Linked DNA regions of Catenuloplanes indicus. Each later gene encodes a partner of the first gene's protein in a complex. Links are inferred from orthologs where the notes say so. Each region holds a gene or a part of one and is shown in the gene's direction. Other genes may lie near its edges.

Region 1 (11,361 bases):
AGCTCGATCGCGAGATCACTGTCCTCCGGCACGCGCGCGGTGATGCTGCCGGACGTGGTGTCCAGCCGGATGTCGCTGTCCGCCGCACCGTCCAGATCGCAGGTGATGCTGCCGGAGACGGTGGTGCCGCGCACCGTGGTCACCGGGCTGTCCGCCAGGATCAGCTCGCCGGAGACCGTATCCATGATCAATTCTCCGGCCACGCCGACCGCCTCGACCGGCCCGGAGACTAGGTTCGCCCGGGTCAGCCCGCCGACACCCATCAGCGTGATGCTCCCGGCGGTCACGTCGACGTCGGTGCGTTCACGCAGCCCGGACGCGATCACCCGACCGGAGATCAACCCGAGCGTTACGCGGGACGCGGGCGGCACGGCAATCGACACGTCGACCGCAATCCGCTTGGCCAGCTGCATGATCCACGAGAGCAGCCCCAGCCACGCGCTGCCCCCCTCCTGACGCACGCGAAGCACCCCGCCCTCCAGCTCGACCTGGACCGCACGGCCGCCGACCTTCGACACCTCGATTCGGGCGGGGCCGTCCGCGCCGATCACGGTTAGCCGCCCCACCAGCAGGCTGACCTCCAGCCGACGCACGTCCGCCGCACAGGTGATCTTCGAGGGTTCGTGGATCGTCCAGCTCGCCATGTCGGCCCCCAGTGCGTGCTCGGCTTCGTGTCGCCAGCCTACGCGATACATCGCGATATAACTAGGGCGCCACGAGTCGACGGTGCACGGCCGTTGGCGATCTTCAACCCTCCGGCCGCCAGCGGCTCAGCTCGCCGGGCTGCGGGGCGGGGCCGGGCAGGGACGGGTCGCCCGGGCCGGCCAAGCCCTGGATCAGCAGCGCAAGGTGCCGGCGCCGGAGCTGAACGGTCCGGACGGCGTCGGCCACACGGATCGCGGCACAGCCCTCCAGCACCAATGCCAGGTCCTCCGGCGTCACGTCCGCCCGGAGCCGCCCACCCGCCTGCGCGCGCTGCACGAGCCGCGCGGCCAGCTCGCCGGCCCTCGCAGCAGCCTCCCGCAGCTCGGCGGTGGGCGTGAAGGCGCCGGCCAGACGCTCCGTCAGCGAATGCACGTCGGCGTCGACCACCCGACCCAGGAAGGCGACCAGGGCAGCCCAGCCATCCGGCTCCGCCTCGGCCTCCTCAGCCTCGAGGATGAAGCGGTGCAGGCCGCTCAGGCACAGCTGCCGCAGTAGGTCCTCCTTGCCCGCATAGCGCCGGTAGAGCGCGCTGATGCCGACACCCGCACGGCCGGCGACCGCGGAGATGGGGGCGCTCGGGTCGTTCACGAACACGTCCCGCGCCGCGGTGAGGATCACCTCGTCGTTGCGCTTGGCGTGCCCCCGCCGACCGGAAAGGCCACGGCTGGATTCTTCCGTCACGACATCACTCTAGCACTGGAACGGATCATTCCGCTCCGCTATGCTCGGGCGGAACAAAGGATTCCGTTCCAGCGCGGTTCGGTGTCGCGCCAGCACGAACCCTGGACACGCCAGTTACGAAGCTTCACTGCGCCAGCACAGAAGGGGAGACGATGAGCGACCTGAAGCTGAGCACATCCGCACGGAGCGCCGCCGGGCTGCCGAGCGAGCCTCCTCCGGAGGAGATACCGCCCGAAGCGGCGTCGGTGCGGGCGCCGGTCCGCTGGCGGGAGGTGCTGGCGGACGCGCATTCCGCACTCCGGTTCGCGGTCAAAGGCGTGCCGGTGGGCGGCTGGAGTCTGCCGACGCCGTGCGCGGAGTGGACCGTCGGGCAGGTCCTGCGGCACACGCTGGGCAACCAGGCACGGTTCGCCGCCACCATCAGTGGGGGCCTCTGGCCGCCTGAGGATCCCTACGCGCCGAGCGAAGCACCGCTGACCGACCCACTGGGGGCAACCATGGAGGTGATCGCGCTGGCTCGCGCCGCGTTCACGACCGTGCCCGACTCCGTGCCGGCGGTGCCGACGCCACTGCCGGCCGGTCCGCTGCCTCCCTGGCTGGCCGCCGGGGCCTGCGCGCTCGACGCCGCGATTCATGCGTGGGACATCGCGGTCGCCACCCGGCAGTCGTCACCACTCACCCCCGAGATCGCCTATTCACTGCTCCTGGTCTCGACCGAGCTCGTCGAGCCGCTCCGCCCCTACGGCGCATTCGCATCACCCTTCGACCCGATCGAGGAGGCCCGCGCGCTCGGCAGCGCCTACACCGGCGAGCTGGCCGACGACGACGCTTCTTCCGTACTTCGCTATCTGGGCCGCAACCCGATCTGGAGCCCTCCGTCCGGCCTCCACGACAACATCGCCTGAACCGCAAACGGGAACCTGCTTCATATATCCGCGCCCGGCCGCTGGCGCATACCCGCGTATCGCAGCCACCCGGCCCGCGCCGGGCAGCGCGGCCGGATGCGGCAAACCTCCGGGCCGCATCGGTGCGGCGCCGGAGGCTTGGTCGGGTGAAATCAGGCGGCGAGGTCCAAGCGGCCATGTACCGGCGCAGGCGCGGATGCCGCGCTCGACGCGGGAAGCGAGGACGGAGCCAAGGCCGAAGCCGGATCCGGCATCGGGGCCGGAACCGGGGCCGAGGCCGGGGCCGGGGCAGGGGCCGGAACCGAGGTTGGGCGGCGGTAGGGGCGGACGACGCCCTCGGCGGCGCGGGCCAGGACACGGCGGTTTGCGTCGAGGTCGGGGTGCAGAGCCGGTTCGATCGTGACCACGGCGGTCAGGTCGCGGATTGCGATCACGCGGATGGCGCACGCGAAGAGGCTTTCGGCGGAGAGGAAGGTGGCGATGGTGCTGTCCGGGCCGGTTCGGCCCTCGCGGTAGCCGAGGCGGATCGGGACGACGGCGGCGTGGGCGTCGACGGCGGCCTGGAACACCGCGGGGCGCCAGCGTCCGGTGAGGGAGTTGTCGGCGCGGTGGCCGGGGCCGGTGGAGCGGCCGCAGCCGGTGGTGCCGGCCGGGAAGACGGCGACGAGGTCGTCCTTGCGCAGTGCGTCGGTGATCCGGGCGACGGTGGTGGGCAGCGTCCGGGGGTGCCGACGGTCGATGAAGATGGTGCCGGCCAGGGTGGCCAGCACGCCGATCACCGGCCAGTGGCGGATGTCGTGCTTGGCGGTCATCCGGGCCGGGGAGACGGCCAGCAGTGCAACCGTGTCCAGCCAGGAGTTGTGGTTGGCGACCAGGAGTGCACGGCGGCGGGGCACGAAGCCGGCGCCGCGGATGACGAGGCGGACGCCGGCGGCGGCGAGCACGGCGCGGGCCCACCAGCGGCCGGCGGCCTGCCGGCCGGTGCCGGTCAGGAACGGGAGGAGGGGCAGGAGTGCGAGACCACCGATCAGCGCGCCGGCCAGCGTCACGGCACGGACGGCCTGACGCGGGACGGAGACGCGCCGGTGGAAGCCTCGGACGGGCAGACAGCCGCTGTCGCAGTTGGACCGGGGCTGAGCGAGCGGGGCGGGCAGCGACGGGCGCCAGGGCGGCACGACGGCCGGTCCGGGAAGGACGCCCGACGGGTCAACGGTGTCCATGTTCACTGTGTAAGGGGGTGATGCCTCAGCGGCGTGTCGGGAGCCCCGGATCCCGATGTCAAGCACGTGAACGATGCATGCAGGCAAGATCACTCACGGGTGTGACTCTGTGTCATCGCTCAGGAGGCGGGCGGGAAGACTGCCGGGCAAACCGCTCGGCGACCGGAAAACCATGCTGAGCAGCACCTGCAGGCACATGAATCGCCCGGCCGCAACGTAACGTGCACGCAGGGCCGAAAGACCCCAATGCTGTGAATCTCGACACGGACGGACGTCGACGACAAGGTGCCGAATCACACGGCGTAGCCTGGAAACCGAAGTCTGACCCCACGTCAGCTCGCGGCAGTCAACGAATGCCTGTCACCTACCGCGACACAGACAAACCGCTCTGAAAGAGGCGATACCGGCCGTGTCGACCCAGCAAACTTCGCAGGACAATCCCCTGGCGGGCTTCGGCCCCAACGAGTGGATCGTCGAAGAGATGTACCAGCGGTACCTCGCCGATCCGACGAGCGTGGATTCCGCATGGCACGACTTCTTCGCTGATTACAAGCCGGCGGCGGATGCTGGTTCGATCGCGACGCCGACGGAGGCCACCGCGGCCGCCGGAGCCTCGTCGGCCGCCCGCGTGGGCACCGACGCACCCGCGGCCGCGAAGGACGCTGCCAAGGCCGCCGCCACGCCGGCCGCGAAGCCGCAGCCCCAGCCGGCGCCGCAGGCCAAGGCCGCCGCGCCCGCGGCCAAGGCGAAGCCGAAGAAGGAGCCGGTCAAGGTCACCCCCGGCACCGCACCGCTGCGCGGCATCGCCGCCAAGATCGTGCAGAACATGGAGGCGTCACTGGCGGTCCCGACCGCCACCAGCGTCCGCGCGGTCCCGGCGAAGCTGCTGGTGGACAACCGCATCGTGATCAACAACCACCTCGCGCGCGGCCGGGGCGGCAAGGTCAGCTTCACGCATCTGATCGGCTATGCACTGGTCAAGGCGCTGGCGCTGCACCCGGAGATGAACAACAACTACGTCGAGACCAACGGCAAGCCCACGATCGTCACGCCGGAGCACGTCAACCTCGGCATCGCGATCGACCTGGCCAAGCCGGACGGGTCCCGCTCACTGGTCGTACCGAGCGTCAAGGGCTGCGAGAACCTCGACTTCCGCGGTTTCTGGCAGGCGTACGAGGAGATCGTCCGCCGCGCGCGCCGCAACGAGCTGACGATGGAAGACCACTCCGGCGCCACCGTCTCGCTGACCAACCCGGGCGGCATCGGCACCGTGCACTCCATGCCGCGCCTCACGGTCGGCCAGGGCGCGATCATCGGTGTCGGCGCGATGGAGTACCCCGCGCCGTACGCCGGAATGTCCGATGAGACCCTCACTGACCTGGGCGTCAGCAAGGTCATCACGCTGACCAGCACCTATGACCACCGGATTATCCAGGGTGCGCAGTCCGGCGAGTTCCTGAAGGTCATGCACGAGCTGCTGCTCGGTGAGCACGGCTTCTACGACGAGATCTTCACGGCGCTGCGCGTGCCGTACGAGCCGGTCCGCTGGGTGCGCGACGTCGCCCGTACGTCCGAGGGCCAGATCGACAAGGCGGCGCGCGTCGTCGAGCTGATCCACGCGTACCGGGTGCGCGGTCACCTGATGGCGGACACCGACCCGCTGGAGTTCGAGATCCGCCGGCACCCGGACCTCGACGTACTCGAGCACGGCCTGACGCTGTGGGACCTGGACCGGACGTTCCCGGTCGGCGGCTTCGCCGGCAAACAGAAGATGAAGCTCCGCGACGTGCTCGGTGTGCTGCGCGACTCGTACTGCCGCCGCGTCGGCATCGAGTACATGCACATCATGGACCCGGAGGAGCGCCGCTGGATCCAGGACCGCATCGAGATCAAGTACGAGAAGCCGTCGCCGGAGGAGCAGAAGCACATCCTCAACCGGCTGAACGCGGCCGAGGCGTTCGAGACGTTCCTGCAGACGAAGTTCGTCGGTCAGAAGCGGTTCTCGCTGGAGGGCGGCGAGTCGCTGATCCCGCTGCTCGACGAGGTCCTGCAGGCCTCCGCGGAGAGCCAGCTGGACGAGGTCGTGATCGGCATGGCGCACCGTGGCCGGCTGAACGTGCTGGCCAACATCGTCGGCAAGCCGTACGAGAAGATCTTCTCCGAGTTCGAGGGCCACCTGGACCCGAAGTCGGCGCACGGCTCCGGCGACGTGAAGTACCACCTGGGCATGACCGGCAAGTTCACCACGCCGGACGGTGAGTACGGCACCACGGTCAGTGTCACGGCGAACCCGTCGCACCTGGAGGCCGTGGACCCGGTGCTGGAGGGCATCGTCCGCGCCAAGCAGGACCGGCTCAACCTCGGCCTGGAGGGCTACACGGTTCTGCCGCTGATGGTGCACGGTGACGCCGCGTTCGCCGGCCAGGGCGTGGTGGCGGAGACGCTGAACCTCTCCCAGCTGCGCGGTTACCGTACCGGTGGCACCGTGCACGTGGTCGTCAACAACCAGGTCGGCTTCACCACCGCGCCGGAGTACAGCCGGTCCTCGCTCTACAGCACGGACGTGGCCCGGATGATCCAGGCCCCGATCTTCCACGTGAACGGCGACGACCCCGAGGCCGTGGTCCGGGTCGCGCGGCTGGCGTTCGAGTACCGCCAGACGTTCAACAAGGACGTGGTGATCGACCTGGTCTGCTACCGGCGCCGCGGTCACAACGAGGGCGACGACCCGTCGATGACCAACCCGCTGATGTACGCGATCATCGACAACAAGCGCAGCGTCCGGAAGGCGTACACCGAGGAGCTGATCGGCCGCGGCGACATCACGGTCGCGGACGCGGAGGAGCAGCTGCGCGACTACCAGGGCCAGCTGGAGCAGGTCTTCAAGGCCACCCGCGACGCGAACACGTCGTCGTCCGGCCGGCGGGCGCGCGTCGCCGTGCAGGAGCCGGAGCCGGTGGTGGAGACCGCGATCGACGCGGAGACCGTGGCCCGGATCGGTCAGGCACACATCGACCTGCCCGAGGGCTTCACGCCGCACAAGCGGGTCCAGCAGCTGCTCGACCGGCGCGCCAAGATGGCCCGCGAGGGCAACATCGACTGGGGCTTCGGCGAGATCATCGCGTTCGGTTCACTGCTCACCCAGGGCGTGACGGTCCGTCTGTCCGGACAGGACTCGCGGCGCGGCACGTTCGTGCAGCGGCACGCCGCCGTGGTGGACGGCCGCACCGGCGCGGACTTCCTGCCGATCAGCCAGCTCGCCGCCGGCCAGGCCCGGTTCTTCGCGCACGATTCGCTGCTCAGCGAGTACGCGGCGATGGGCTTCGAGTACGGCTACTCGGTCGAGAACACCGAGGCGCTGGTGCTCTGGGAGGCGCAGTTCGGCGACTTCGCGAACGGTGCCCAGTCGATCGCGGACGAGTTCATCTCGTCCGGCGAGGTCAAGTGGGGCCAGCAGTCCGCGGTGACGCTGCTGCTGCCGCACGGCCACGAGGGCCAGGGGCCGGACCACACGTCCGGCCGCCCGGAGCGCTGGCTGCAGCTGGCCGCGGAGGACAACATCCGGGTGGCGAACCCGACCACTCCGGCGAACCACTTCCACCTGCTGCGCCGCCAGGCGCTGTCGCCGAAGCGGAAGCCGCTGATCGTCTTCACGCCCAAGTCGCTGCTGCGCCACAAGCTGTGCGTGTCGTCCGTCGCGGACTTCACCAGCGGCACGTTCCAGACCGTGATCGGCGACGCCGGAATCGCGGACGCGTCGGCCGTGAAGCGCGTGCTGTTCTGCAGCGGCAAGGTCTACTACGACCTGGTCCAGGCGCGGGCGGAGCGGAAGATCACCGACACGGCCATCGTCCGGATGGAGCAGCTCTACCCGCTGCCGGTCGAGGAGCTGAAGGCGGAGCTGGCGAAGTACCCGAACGCGGAGGACTTCGCCTGGGTCCAGGAGGAGCCGGCCAACCAGGGCGCGTGGAGCTTCATCGCACTGAACCTGCTGGAGCACCTCGACGGCCTGCGCCTGCGCCGCATCTCCCGCCCGGCCGCGGCCGCACCGGCGGTCGGTTCGGCGAAGCTGCACGAGGCCGAGCAGACCGCGCTCATCGAGGCGTCCCTGCCCCGCCCGTAAGACCGCAAGCCCTGCGGGCCTAGGAGCGCAAGCTCCAGGCTCGCAGGGCGCGAGGTTCACAGGGCCGCGAAGCTCGCAGGACCGCAAGGCTCGCAGGACCCTAAGGCTCGCAGGGCGCGAGGCTCGTGGGACCGCAAAGTCCGGCACGGCCTGAAAGAACGCAAGTCCGCGGGCCTCAGTCCGAAAGCTCCACAACCGCAAAGCCGCAAGGCCGTAAGACCGCACACCCGCAAGACCTCGAGGCCCAGCACCATCAAAGCCGCCACGGTTACGAACACCGCTCCCCGCCACCCGCCCCGGCGGCGGGGAGCACCGCATGAGGAGCAGGAAGAGCATGTACTTCACCGATCGCGGCATCGAGGAGCTGACCGAACGCCGTGGCGAGGAGCAGGTCACGATCGAGTGGGTCGCCGAGCGCATGCGCGATTTCGTCGACCTCAACCCCGAGTTCGAGACCCCGATCGAGCGCCTCGCCACCTGGCTCGCCCGCCTGGACGACCCGGACGACGAGTAACCGGACGACGAGTAACCGGACGCCGAGTAACCGGACGACGAGCACACCGGCAAAGAGCACACCCGGCGACGAGCACACCGGCCGGCGAGCTGACCCGAACCCCAGGTGATCAACGTCCCCCGTGACGTTGATCAAGGTACAAAGACCTGGGTGTTCCCCGGCTCACCACGGGTAGGTTGAGCCCGTGGGGCGAAGCGTCTACATTGCCGGGCTCGGACCCGGCGGCGGAAAGTCAACGATCGCGCTCGGCCTGGCCGAGCTCCTCTCCCGGCAGACGCCGCGGGTCGGCGTGTTCCGGCCGCTGGTGGCGACCCGGGGCGAGGCCGACCCGATGCTCGCGCTGCTGCGTGAGCGGTACCGGATAGACCGGCCGTACGAGGAGCTGTTCGGCACCACGTTCGCGGAGGCCTCGGCGATGGTGGCGGCCGGCCACCGCGAGGAGCTGATCTCGCGCGTGGTCGACCGCTACCGCGCGCTGGAGCGGCACTTCGACGCGGTCGTGGTGATCGGCAGTGACTTCGACGACAGCGGCGAGCCGGGTCCGGGGCTGCCCCGCGAGTTCGCGTTCAACGTGCGGCTGGCGACCGAGTTCGGCAGCGTGGTGATCCCGGTCGTCGACGGCCGGGACGCGGATGCCGTCGAGGTCGCCTCCGCGGCCCGCGGCGCGTACCACAGCGTGCAGGACCTGGGCGCCACCGTGCTCGCGGTGATCGCGAACCGGGTGCCGGCCGGCACCGCCGCGCCCGAGGACCAGACCGTCCCGACGTACGTCATTCCCGAGGTGCCGACGATCTCCGCGCCGACCGTGGCCGAGCTGGCCGAGGCGCTCGGCGCGGAGGTGCTCAGCGGTGACGCGAAGGCGCTCGACCGGGACGTGCTGGACCTGGTGGTCGGCGCGGCTCACGTACCGGTGCTGCTTGATCATTTGACCGACGGCTGTCTGATGATCACTCCTGGGGATCGGGCCGACCTGCTGGTGGCCGCAGCCGCGGCGCACGCGGCAGGGGAGGTGTCGGTGGCCGGCCTGGTGCTGACGCTGGGTGAGCGCCCGGACGCCCGGGTCGCGCGGTTGATCGAGAGCCTGCACAGCGGCCTGGCGGTGCTGTCCGTGAAGACCGACAGCTTCCACACGATCGCGGCCGCCAGCCGGATCGAGGCGGGCCTGAACGGCCGCAACCCGCGCAAGGTGCAGGCCGCGATCGGCGCGTTCGAGTCCACGGTGGACACCGAGGAACTGCTCCGCCGGCTGGACGTCACGCGCAGCGCCCGGGTCACGCCGATGATGTTCGAGTACGACCTGATCGACCGCGCCCGCGCGGACCGGCGGCGGCTGGTGCTCCCGGAGGGCACCGAGGAGCGGATCCTGCGCGCGACCGAGATCCTGCTGCGCCGTGGCGTGGCCGACCTGACGCTGCTCGGCGACCCGGACGAGATCACCCGCAAGGCCCGTGAGCTCGGGCTCGACATCGGCCGAGCCGAACTGCACAACCCCGCGACCAGCGAGTGGGCCGAAGAGTTCGCCGAGACGTACGCGGAGATCCGCAAGCACCGCGCGATGACGCTGGAGCTGGCCCGCGACGTGGTCCGGGACGTCAGCTACTTCGGCACGATGATGGTGCACACCGGGCGTGCGGACGGCATGGTCTCCGGCGCCACGCACACCACCGCGGCCACGATCCGCCCGGCGTTCGAGATCATCAAGACCGTTCCGGGCGTCTCCGTGGCGTCCAGCGTGTTCTTCATGCTGCTGGCCGACCGGGTGCTGGTCTACGGCGACTGCGCGGTCAACCCGGACCCGAACGCGGAACAGCTGGCCGACATCGCGCTCTCCTCCGCGGAGACCGCGGCCCGGTTCGGCATCGAGCCGCGGGTGGCGATGCTGTCCTACTCGACCGGCACGTCCGGGGCCGGTGCGGACGTGGAGAAGGTCGCGGCCGCCACCCGGATCGTCCGCGAGCGCCGACCGGACCTGCCGGTGGAGGGGCCGATCCAGTACGACGCCGCGATCGACCCGGGCGTGGCGGCCACGAAGCTGCCGGACAGCACGGTCGCGGGCAAGGCCACGGTCTTCGTCTTCCCGGACCTGAACACCGGCAACAACACGTACAAGGCGGTTCAGCGCTCGGCGAACGCGGTCGCGGTCGGCCCGGTCATGCAGGCGCTGCGCCGCCCGGTGAACGACCTCTCCCGGGGCGCCACCGTCAAGGACATCGTCAACACGGTCGCGATCACCGCGATCCAGGCCGCCGGAGAGTCGAAGTGACCCGCGTACTCGTGCTCAACACCGGATCCTCCTCGCTGAAGTACCGACTCTTCGACGGCGGCACCACGGTCGCCAAGGGGCTCGTGGAGGAGATCGATGATCACCGGACGGCGCTGCAGGACGTGTTCCGGAGCGACGAACTCGGGCACCTCGACGCGGTCGGCCACCGCGTGGTGCACGGCGGCCCGGACTTCACCGCGCCCACGCTGATCGACGACGACGTGGTCCGCGCGATCGAGCGGCTGATCCCGCTGGCGCCGCTGCACAACCCGGCGAACCTGACCGGCATCGAGACCGCGCGCAAGCTGCTGCCGGACGTACCGCAGGTTGCGGTGTTCGACACCGCGTTCCACAGCACGCTGCCACCGGCGGCCGCGACCTACGCGATCGACGCGGAGACCGCGCGGCAGCACCGGATCCGCCGGTACGGCTTTCACGGCACATCGCACGCGTACGTCTCACGCCGCACCGCCGCGCTGCTCGGCCGGACCCCGGAGAGCACCAACGTGATCACGCTGCATCTCGGCAACGGCGCAAGCGCGGCCGCGGTCGAGGGCGGCCGCAGCGTCGCCACCTCGATGGGACTCTCCCCGTTGGAAGGTCTGGTGATGGGCACGCGCAGCGGCAGCCTGGACCCCGCGATCATCTTCCACCTGCACCGGGTCGGCGGCATGTCGCTGGACGAGATCGACGAGCTGCTGAACAAGCGGAGCGGCATGCGCGGCCTGGCCGGCGTCAGCGACATGCGGGAGGTCGAGGCACGCCGGGCGGGCGGTGACGAGGCGGCCACGCTCGCGTTCGACGTCTACACGCGACGGATCAAGGAGATGGTGGGCGCGTACTACGCGGTGCTGGGCCGGGTGGACGCGATCACGTTCACCGCGGGCGTCGGCGAGAACTCGGCGACGGTGCGGGCGGCCGCGCTGGCCGGACTGACCGGGCTCGGCATC
Region 2 (9,920 bases), 3.0 Mb from region 1 along the record:
TATCTGGCGATCGCGGAGAACATGCCGTCCGGTTCGGCGTACCGCCCGGGTGACGTGATCACGATGTTCAACGGCAAGCGGGTCGAGGTGCTGAACACCGACGCCGAGGGCCGCATGGTGCTCGGCGACGCGATGGCGCGGGCCTGCGCGGACGGCACCGACTACCTGTTCGAGACGTCCACGCTGACCGGTGGCCAGGTGATCGCGCTGGGCAAGCGGATCGCCGGGGTGATGGGCACGCCGGAGCTGCTGGAGCGGGTCAAGGTCGCGGGCGAGCTGGTCGGCGAGCCGGCCTGGCCGATGCCGCTGCCGGACGACGTGCGCAAGGGCATGGACTCCGACGTCGCGGACATCTCGCAGGTCAATGCCGGGATGGACCGGGCCGGGCACATGCTGCAGGGCGGCGTGTTCCTGCGCGAGTTCGTCACCGAGGACGTGGCCTGGGCGCACATCGACATCGCGGGCCCGAGCTACCACACCGGCGAGCCGACCGGTTACTGGACCAAGGGCGGCACCGGCGTGCCGGTGCGCACGCTGGTCGCGCTGATCGACGACGTCGTCGCGAACGGCTAGGAAACGAATCAGCCGGAAAGCGAATCAGGGCGTCCCGTCACCGGGACGCCCTGATCGGCGGTAGATTTTCTATGAGGACGCGCGCTTGCGACGCTCGTTGTAATCGCGCATTCGCTGTGGATAGCCGACCAGCTGGATGTCGTAGACGGGAATCGCCATCCTGTGGGCGAACCGGCGGGCGCCCTCCGGTGAGTCGACGCGCCGGCGGGTCCACTCGCCGTCGTGAGCTATGAGAATGACCGTGGTCTCGGTCACGGTCGTCTTCGGCTCGATGAAGACCTCGACACCGGTTCGCGAGGTCACGAAAGCCGTGAGGTGCTCCAGGGCTTCGTTGTGCGCCGCGCGGGCGACCGAGCCTCCACTCGCCTTCTTCTGCCGCCTGAACCAGGCCACCGTGTTCGTCCCCCATATCCGCAACCGTCACGGCAAGGGTACTGCCACGGGACGTGTTCCTGGGCACCTCCCTACGCGGGCCCCTTCCACAAGTGACAGGATGGGCACGGCACCATGCACGTTACGACAGTGTGACCGTCGTATGCAGCGACGCGACTTGGGAGTTGACTGTGAGCCAGCCGAACGGCGAAACCTTCGACATCGTCATTCTCGGCGCCGGCAGCGGTGGCTACGCCACGGCGCTCCGCGCGGTTCAGCTGGGCCTGACCGTGGCCCTGATCGAGAAGGACAAGCTGGGCGGCACCTGCCTGCACGTCGGCTGCATCCCGACGAAGGCGCTGCTGCACGCGGCCGAGGTCGCGGACGAGACCCGCGAGTCCGAGCAGTTCGGCGTGAAGGCCGAGTTCCACGGCATCGACATGGCCGGGGTGAACTCGTACAAGGACGGTGTCATCTCCCGGCTGTACAAGGGCCTGTCCGGCATGCTGAACGGCAACAAGTCGATCACCGTGGTCGAGGGCGAGGGCAAGCTCGTCGCGCCGAACACGGTCGAGGTGAACGGCAACCGCTACGTCGGCCGCAACGTCGTGCTGGCCTCCGGCTCGTTCTCCCGTAGCCTGCCCGGCCTGGACGTGGACGGCGAGAAGATCATCACCAGCGAGCACGCGCTGAAGCTGGACCGCGTGCCCAAGTCGGTGATCGTGCTCGGCGGCGGCGTGATCGGCGTCGAGTTCGCCAGCGTGTGGAGCTCGTTCGGCGCCGAGGTCACCATCATCGAGGCGCTGCCCCGCCTGGTCGCCGCGGAGGACGCGGAGGTCTCCAAGGCGGTCGAGCGCGCGTTCCGCAAGCGGAAGATCAACTTCAAGGTCGGCAAGCCGTTCGAGAAGGTCGAGAAGACCGAGAACGGGGTACGCGCCACCATCCAGGGCGGCGAGGTCGTCGAGGCCGAGCTGCTGCTGGTCGCGGTCGGCCGCGGCCCGCGCACCCAGGGCCTGGGCTACGAGGAGCAGGGCATCAAGATGGAGCGCGGCTTCGTCCTCACCGACGAGCGCCTGCGCACCAACGTGCCGAACGTGTTCGCGGTCGGCGACATCGTGCCCGGCCTGCAGCTCGCGCACCGCGGCTTCCAGCAGGGCATCTTCGTCGCCGAGGAAATCGCGGGCCAGAACCCGGCGGTCATCGACGAGCTGGGCATCCCGCGGGTCACCTACTCCAACCCGGAGATCGCGTCCGTCGGCCTGACCGAGGCGAAGGCCCGCGAGCAGTACGGCGACAAGGTGAAGACCTACAACTACAACCTGGGCGGCAACGGCAAGAGCCAGATCCTCAAGACCACCGGCTTCATCAAGCTGGTGGGTGTGGAGGACGGCCCGGTCGTCGGCGTCCACATGGTCGGTGCGCGCGTCGGTGAGCTGATCGGCGAGGCGCAGCTGATCTACAACTGGGAGGCGTTCCCGGGCGAGGTGGCTCAGCTCGTCCACGCGCACCCCACCCAGAACGAGGCGCTGGGCGAGGCACACCTGGCCCTGGCGGGCAAGCCGCTGCACGCACACGCCTGATTGTGAACATACCGTTGCGGTTGCTTGTTAAGGAGTCTTGAGACATGCCGGTATCGGTCACCATGCCCCGGCTCGGCGAGAGCGTCACCGAGGGCACCGTCACGCGCTGGCTGAAGCAGGTCGGCGACACGGTCGAGGCGGACGAGCCGCTGCTCGAGGTCTCCACCGACAAGGTCGACACCGAGATCCCGTCCCCCGCGTCCGGCGTGCTGACCAGCATCCTGGTGAACGAGGACGAGACCGCCGAGGTCGGCAGCGAGCTGGCGGTCATCGGTGGCGAGGGTGACGCCCCCGCCGCGGCGCCGGCGCCGGACGCCGGGCAGCAGGACACGGACGACGCGGCCGTCGAGGCGCGCACCGAGCAGTCCACCTCGGAGGACACCCCGGAGAACCTGGAGACCCCGGCGCCGTCGTCGGGCTCCGGCGCGAGCGGGGGCGACGCCGAGGGCACGGTCGTGACCATGCCGGCGCTGGGTGAGAGCGTCACCGAGGGCACGGTCACCCGCTGGCTCAAGGAGGTCGGCGACACGGTCGAGGTCGACGAGCCGCTGCTCGAGGTCTCCACCGACAAGGTCGACACCGAGATCCCGTCGCCGGCCGCCGGCACGCTGCTGGAGATCAAGGTCCAGCAGGACGACACCGCGGAGGTCGGCGCGGCCCTGGCCGTGATCGGCGCCGCCGGTGGTGCCGCGCCGAAGACGGAGAAGGCCCCGGAGCCCGGCCCGGCCGCTCCGGCCCAGCCGGCCGCCGAGTCGTACGCGACGCCGTCCCCGGCCGCCGAGGCCCCCGCCTCCACGCCCGCCGCGGCGCCCAAGGCGGAGGCTCCCAAGCAGGCCGAGGCCCCGAAGGTGGAGTCGAAGCCGGCCCCGGCCGTCTCCGCCAACGGCGCGGTCGAGGAGGGCGAGGCCGCCTACGTGACCCCGCTGGTCCGCAAGCTGGCCGCGGAGCACAACGTCAACCTCGGCTCGCTGACCGGCACCGGCGTCGGTGGCCGCATCCGCAAGCAGGACGTGCTCGACGCCGCCGAGAAGGCGAAGGCGGCGGCCGCCACGCCCGCACCGGCCGCCGCGCCGGCCAAGAGCGAGAGCGGCAAGGCACCGGCCGCGAAGCCGGCGCCGAGCCCGCTGCGTGGCCGCACCGAGAAGATGACCCGCACCCGCGCCACGATCGCGAAGCGCATGGTCGAGTCGCTGCAGATCTCGGCGCAGCTCACCACCGTGGTCGAGGTCGACATGACCAAGGTCGCGAAGCTGCGGGCCCAGGTGAAGGACGCGTTCCAGCAGCGGCACGGCGTGAAGCTGTCGTTCATGCCGTTCCTGGCGCTGGCCACGGTCGAGGCGCTGCAGCAGCACCCGGCCGTGAACTCGCGGATCGACCAGGAGGCCGGCACGGTCACCTACTTCGACGCCGAGCACCTGGCGATCGCGGTGGACACGCCGAAGGGCCTGATCGTCCCGGTGATCAAGGACGCGGGTGACCTGAACCTGGGCGGCCTGGCCAAGCGCATCGCGGACGTGGCCGAGCGCACCCGGAACAACAAGATCGGTCCGGACGAGATCTCCGGCGGCACGTTCACGCTGACCAACACGGGCAGCCGCGGCGCGCTGTTCGACACGCCGATCATCAACCAGCCGCAGGTCGGCATCCTCGGCACCGGCGCGATCGTGAAGCGCGCCGTGGTCGTGGACGACCCGGAGCTGGGCGAGATCATCGTGCCGCGCTCCATGATGTACCTGGCGCTCTCCTACGACCACCGGATCGTGGACGGCGCGGACGCGGCCCGCTTCCTCACCACCATGAAGGAGCGGCTGGAGGCCGGCAACTTCGAGGGCGAACTCGGCCTGTAAAAGATCACATCCGAGGGCGGATCCCGGCCGCGTGCCGGGGTTCGCCCTCGATCTTTTCCGGGAAAGATGTACCCATGAGGATTCTGCTGGCCGGGGCATCAGGCTTCTTGGGTACGGCACTGCGCGAGCACCTGCGGGCGGACGGGCACGATCTACGGCAACTGGTCCGGCGCACACCGGAGAACGGCGATCAGATCCCGTGGAAGCCGTCGTCCGGCCACCTCGACCCGGCCGCGCTGCGCGGCGTGGACGCGGTGATCAACCTGGCCGGTGCCAGCATCGGCGGCCAGCGCTGGACCGCGTCGTACAAGCGCAAGCTGCGCAGCAGCCGGGTGGACACCACAGCCACGCTGGCCCGCGCGATCGCCGGTCTGCCCGAGGGCGAGCGGCCGAAGGTCCTGCTGAACGGTTCCGCGAAGGGCTGGTACGGCGACACCGGCGACACCCCGGTGGAGGAGGACGCACCGCCCGGCGAGGGTTTCCTGTCCGACCTGTGCCGGGTGTGGGAGGCCGCGGCCCGCCCGGCCGAGGACGCCGGTGTCCGGGTCGTCTACCTGCGCTCCGGGCTGCCGCTGGACAAGCGCGGCGGTCTGTTGCAGCCGCTGGTGCTGCTGTTCAAGGCCGGGCTCGGCGGCCGGATCGGCAGCGGACGGCAATACATCCCGTGGATGTCGCTGGCCGACTGGGTGGGCGCGACCGTATTCCTGCTGGAGCGCGACGACATCGCCGGGCCGGTCAACATGAACGGGCCGGCGCCGGCCACGAACGCGGAGTTCACCAGGGAGCTGGCCGCCGCGCTGCACCGCCCGGCGATCGTGCCGGTGCCGGGCTTCGTGATCCAGGCCGCGCTGGGCGAGTTCTCCACCGAGATCCTGACCGGCACCCGGTCGCTGCCCGGCGTGCTGAACCGGACCGGCTACCCGTGGCTGCACCCGACACTGCCGGCCGCGATCAAGGCCGCGCTGTAGCCGTCCAGCAGAACCACGCCACGGGCCGCCAGCAGAACCACGCCACGGGCCGCCAGCAGAACCACGCCGCGGGCGGCCCGTAGAACCGCGCCGCAGGCGGGTCATCAGGCCCCCTGCGGGCCGGCTCAAAGCCGCGCGGCCGCCTCCGCTCCGGACCGCACGCCAGGCCCGGCCTCGGACCGCGCAACCGGCTCCCCCGCAGGACGCGCAACCGGCTGCGGGCGTGCCTCGGGCCGGAGTCGGGAGATCGTGTCGCGGACCGCGTCGAGCGAACCGGCGGCCTCGACGAAGAGCAGCGTGCGGCGTACCCCCGGAATGGGCTCGATCGTCTCGTGGATCCGGCGCAGCCGGGCCGCGTAGGCGTCCAGGTCGCGATGCGCGGGCGGCGAGCCGTCGATGCGCACGTAGTCGCGAGTGCGTTCGAGCAGCGACTCCAGCAGCGGCGCCGGCCCCGGGGCCAGATGCACCGACACGTGGTCGGCGTCCGCCGGGTCGTGGCCGTGCGCGGCCGCCACCGACGCCCAGTGCGCCAGCATGCCGGTCTTCTCCGCGGCATCGGCGTGCATGCCGAGCAGCAGCGGCAGGCCGCGCCGGGCCGCCTCGGCCGCGGTGCCGGGCGAGGTGGCCGCGACCCAGATCGGCATGGTCACCCGCGGCGACACCGTGACCTCGCGAAACCGGAAAAGATCACGATCGGAGCCGACCCGGTACGCACCGGAGAGCCACGATCGGAGCAGGTCCAGCGATTCGGGGAAGCCCTCGTCGCGCCGGGGCAGCCCGGTGCCGAACACCTCCAGGTCCACCCACGGCCCGCCGCGCGCCACGCCGAGCCGGAAGCGCCCGCCGGAGAGCTCGTGCAGCAGCGCCGCCTCCTCCCCCAGCGCCACCGGGTGCCGGGCCGGCAGCACGCACGCGGCCGTGCCGACCTCGATCCGCCGGGTGGCGCCGAGCGCGTGCCCGGCCGCCACGGTCGCGGACGGCAGCGTGCCGTACGCGGTGAAGTGGTGCTCGGCCAGCCACACGTCGTCCAGCCCGGCGTCCTCGGCCGCGCGTGCCAGCACCGGGATGGACGCGGGCCCGTGCGCGCCGAGCAGGAAGAGGCCGAGCCGCCGGCGGACCGGCGACCCGGCATCGGGTGGGACCATCAGCAGTCGCGCAGCTCGGGGCTCTGGTTGGCGATCTGCGCGGTCGGCGAGATGAACCGCTGGTACGTCTCGCCGCCGACCGCCGAGAGCTTGAACGCGGCGACCCGGTGGCAGTTCTGGAACGCGAGCTTCACGCCGAAGTGACGCTCCAGCCCGCCGCGGATCGAGTCGCTGGCGAGCGCGCGCAGCAGCTGGCCGCGCTCCTGCTCGCTGGGCGGCGGCACGGCGTGGTCCTCGAACTCGCCGTCACTCGCGGCGGACCGGGACGCCACCTCGGACACGATCATCCAGGCGTACGGCAGGGACTGGCGCACGACGTCGACGAACTCGGCGTCGTTGACGACCTCGCCACGCTCGACCCGGTCGAGCAGGGCGGTGGGTACGTCGAGGGACATACGGTTCTCCTCACGTGTTGCCCGTGGATCAATTACCCACGGGAGTCTATTAACTCCGGAGAGCTACGTCGATGCCTGCGGGATTGATAATGAAATCCGGATCGATCTGCTCCGTGAGGTCCGCGCCGACCCGGTCACTGGCCCACGCGGCCGCGTTGCGCCGGTGGAACTCCGCGGCCTGCCGCGCATAGGTCGCCCAGTCCTTGCCGCACGCGTCCACCCGGGTCCGCATGTCCGCCAGCACCGCGCGGTTCTCCGGCTCCAGCACGTCGATCGGCTGGAACCGGCCGCGCTCCGCCGCCTTCACGAACGCGGACCGGCCGATCCAGCCGACCAGGTCGTCGCCGACCTCGGCACGCAGGAACTCCACGTCCGACGCGTCGTCGACCTTGTTGCCGATCACCTTCACGCGCACGCCGAAGTCCCGGGCGTAGCCGGTGTACTGCCGGTAGACGCCGACGCTGCGCACGGTCGGCTCGCAGACCAGGAACGTCAGGTCGAAGCGGGTGAACAGGCCGGACGCGAACGAGTCCGCGCCCGCGGTCATGTCCACCACCGCATACTCGCCCGGGCCGTCGGCCATGTGGTTCAGCAGCAGCTCCACCGCGCCGACCTTGGAGTGGTAGCAGGCCACGCCCAGATCCTCGGACGCGAACGGGCCGGTCACCGCGAGCCGTACGCCGTTGACGTCGCGGACCAGCGTGTCGTAGAGCGGGTTCGGCCGGTCCACGCCGATCAGCCGGGAGCCGCGGCCGGGCGGCGTGGTCTTGACCATCGCGGCCGCCGACTCGATGCGCGGGTTGTCGCCGCGCAGGTACTCCTTGATCTCGCCGAGGTGGTCGCCGAGCGCGGGCAGCAGTACCGCCTCGTCGTCCGTGGCGCCGAGCGCGGCGGCCAGGTGCTGGTTGATGTCGGCGTCCAGCGCGAGCACCGGCGCACCGGCGGCGGCCAGGTGGCGCGCGAAGAGCCCGGCGAGCGTGGTCTTACCGCTGCCACCCTTACCGACAAAAGCTACTTTCACGAAATTTCCCCTACACGACGATGTGTACTTGAAAGCGGAGTGCGTGACCTACCTCCAATACTGATAGTCATTTTCAATAGCCACGTCAAGCGCGCCGTCACCCGGCCGTGGCACGACGCGCCACGCGTGCCCCCGGTGCCGTTGCGGTGGGTGGCAGCTCCCGGCCGTACCGTGCGGCCTGCTGACTTTTTCTGTGCGGTTTTATCGGTTTCTGTGCGCTCGTTTTCGGGCCTGCGATGCCGGAACGAAGATTGCCATTGGGTAACCGGTTGTTTGCCGTTTGTGGTGAGCGCCGTCACACGCGATCGGGCGTGAGCCACGTCGCGGTGGACCTGTGAGGGCGCAATGCCCGGCGTAGGCTGAGTTTCGTGACGATCGAGCGCTCCGTGCCGCCGACGGCGACCGCGATTCCCAGCAGCAGCCACCCCGCCCCCGAGGGCCGGCGGATGTTGCGCATCGAAGCGCGCAACGCGAGTACGCCGATCGAACGCAAGCCACCGTGGATCAAGGTCAAGGCCAAGATGGGCCCGGAGTACACGGAGCTGCGCGGCCTCGTCTCGCGCGAGGGCCTGCACACCGTGTGCCAGGAGGCCGGCTGTCCCAACATCTACGAGTGCTGGGAGGACCGCGAGGCCACGTTCCTCATCGGCGGCGACCAGTGCACGCGGCGGTGCGACTTCTGCCAGATCGACACGGGCAAGCCCGCCGAGTTCGACGCGGACGAGCCGCGCCGGGTCGGCGAGTCCGTCGCCACCATGGGCCTGCGCTACGCGACCGTGACCGGCGTGGCGCGCGACGACCTGCCGGACGGCGGTGCCTGGCTGTACGCGGAGACGGTCCGGCAGATCCACAAGCTCCAGCCGGGCTGTGGCGTCGAGCTGCTGATCCCGGACTTCAACGCGAACCCGGAGCAGCTCGCCGAGGTCTTCGACGCCCGGCCCGAGGTGCTCGCGCACAACGTGGAGACCGTGCCGCGCATCTTCAAGCGGATCCGGCCCGCGTTCCGCTACGAGCGCTCGCTCGACGTGATCACCCAGGCCCGCGCGGCCGGGCTGGTCACCAAGTCCAACCTGATCCTGGGTCTGGGCGAGGAGCGTGAGGAGGTCAGCCAGGCACTGCGCGACCTGCACGAGGCCGGCTGCGAGCTGATCACCATCACGCAGTACCTGCGGCCGACGCCGCGGCACCACCCGGTCGAGCGCTGGGTCAAGCCGGAGGAGTTCATCGAGCTGCAGGCCGAGGCCGAGCGGATCGGTTTCGCCGGTGTGATGAGCGGGCCGCTCGTGCGTTCGTCGTACCGGGCCGGCCGGCTCTACAAGCAGGCGCTCGACGCCCGCTCCGCCGCCGTCGCCTGACCGGTCAGCGGGCAATCACCGGGCCGCGGGTGCCGATGACGTAGCCGCTGGTGAGCGCGATCGTGAGGACGCCGACCAGGATGAGCGCGGTGATCGCCAAGCCGCGGCCCTGCGCGCCGGTACGCCGTATCCGGAACAGCGCGATCGGCGCGGTGACCAGCGCGGCCGGTGCGAACACGATGGCCAGCACCAGCGAGACGATGGCCAGGTTGTCGTAGCCGACCGGGCGCGCGGTGGAGACGAAGTCACGGCGTGGGTCGGCCTGGCGCGGCGCTGACCATGCGCCGGACGGTGCCGCGGCCTCGTGGCGCGGCGTCTCCGGCTCGGACTCGAAGCGGTGCTGCGCGGCGTCCTCGGCGTCCCAGCGGTCCCACCCGTCGGGCTCGTCGTCCGGCTCCTGCACCGGCGGTGACCGCCAGGCCTTCGGCGGCCGGTGCGCCGGTGCCTCGGGCGGCGGCTCGGGCGCGGGCGCGGCGCCGACCAGCAGGACCGTGCGCCGGTACCGGTCGTACTCGCCGCGCAGCGCCGGGTCGGAGAGCGTGTCGTAGGCGACGTTCAGCAGGGACTGGACGTTGTCGCTGCCGCCGACGTCCGCGTGGTGCAGCCGGGACATGGCCCGCCAGGCACGCTTGATCTGCTGCGCGTCCGCGCCCTCGTCCAGACC

Evidence for each region.
Region 2: J2S42_RS26855 (region 1) and sucB share a complex: the UniProt entries of both Bacillus subtilis proteins name them as parts of the 2-oxoglutarate dehydrogenase (OGDH) complex. The link is inferred for Catenuloplanes indicus from one-to-one orthologs.

The regions. Positions count from the first base shown.
Region 1 is NZ_JAUSUZ010000001.1:5,920,417-5,931,777, reverse strand. The notes cover bases 3,532-7,834. They hold J2S42_RS26855 (multifunctional oxoglutarate decarboxylase/oxoglutarate dehydrogenase thiamine pyrophosphate-binding subunit/dihydrolipoyllysine-residue succinyltransferase subunit), read left to right. Parts: upstream 3,532-3,920; coding sequence 3,921-7,634; downstream 7,635-7,834. In the rest of the region: J2S42_RS26875 (DUF4097 family beta strand repeat-containing protein), read right to left, coding at 1-644; J2S42_RS26870 (TetR/AcrR family transcriptional regulator), read right to left, coding at 748-1,386; J2S42_RS26865 (TIGR03086 family metal-binding protein), read left to right, coding at 1,539-2,291; J2S42_RS26860 (lysophospholipid acyltransferase family protein), read right to left, coding at 2,444-3,511; J2S42_RS26850 (DUF6104 family protein), read left to right, coding at 7,969-8,148; pta (phosphate acetyltransferase), read left to right, coding at 8,333-10,411; J2S42_RS26840 (acetate kinase), read left to right, coding at 10,408-11,361. UniProt on the Bacillus subtilis protein: E1 component of the 2-oxoglutarate dehydrogenase (OGDH) complex which catalyzes the decarboxylation of 2-oxoglutarate, the first step in the conversion of 2-oxoglutarate to succinyl-CoA and CO(2).
Region 2 is NZ_JAUSUZ010000001.1:2,943,828-2,953,747, forward strand. Bases 2,109-4,970 are described here. They hold sucB (2-oxoglutarate dehydrogenase, E2 component, dihydrolipoamide succinyltransferase), read left to right. Parts: upstream 2,109-2,569; coding sequence 2,570-4,372; downstream 4,373-4,970. Other genes in these bases: lpdA (dihydrolipoyl dehydrogenase), read left to right, coding at 2,109-2,525; J2S42_RS13155 (TIGR01777 family oxidoreductase), read left to right, coding at 4,447-4,970. Also shown: J2S42_RS13135 (leucyl aminopeptidase), read left to right, coding at 1-573; J2S42_RS13140 (hypothetical protein), read right to left, coding at 643-966; more of lpdA, read left to right, coding at 1,098-2,108; more of J2S42_RS13155, read left to right, coding at 4,971-5,340; J2S42_RS13160 (LLM class flavin-dependent oxidoreductase), read right to left, coding at 5,466-6,485; J2S42_RS13165 (SCO5389 family protein), read right to left, coding at 6,485-6,880; J2S42_RS13170 (ATP-binding protein), read right to left, coding at 6,930-7,901; lipA (lipoyl synthase), read left to right, coding at 8,270-9,256; J2S42_RS13180 (DnaJ domain-containing protein), read right to left, coding at 9,261-9,920. UniProt on the Bacillus subtilis protein: E2 component of the 2-oxoglutarate dehydrogenase (OGDH) complex which catalyzes the second step in the conversion of 2-oxoglutarate to succinyl-CoA and CO(2).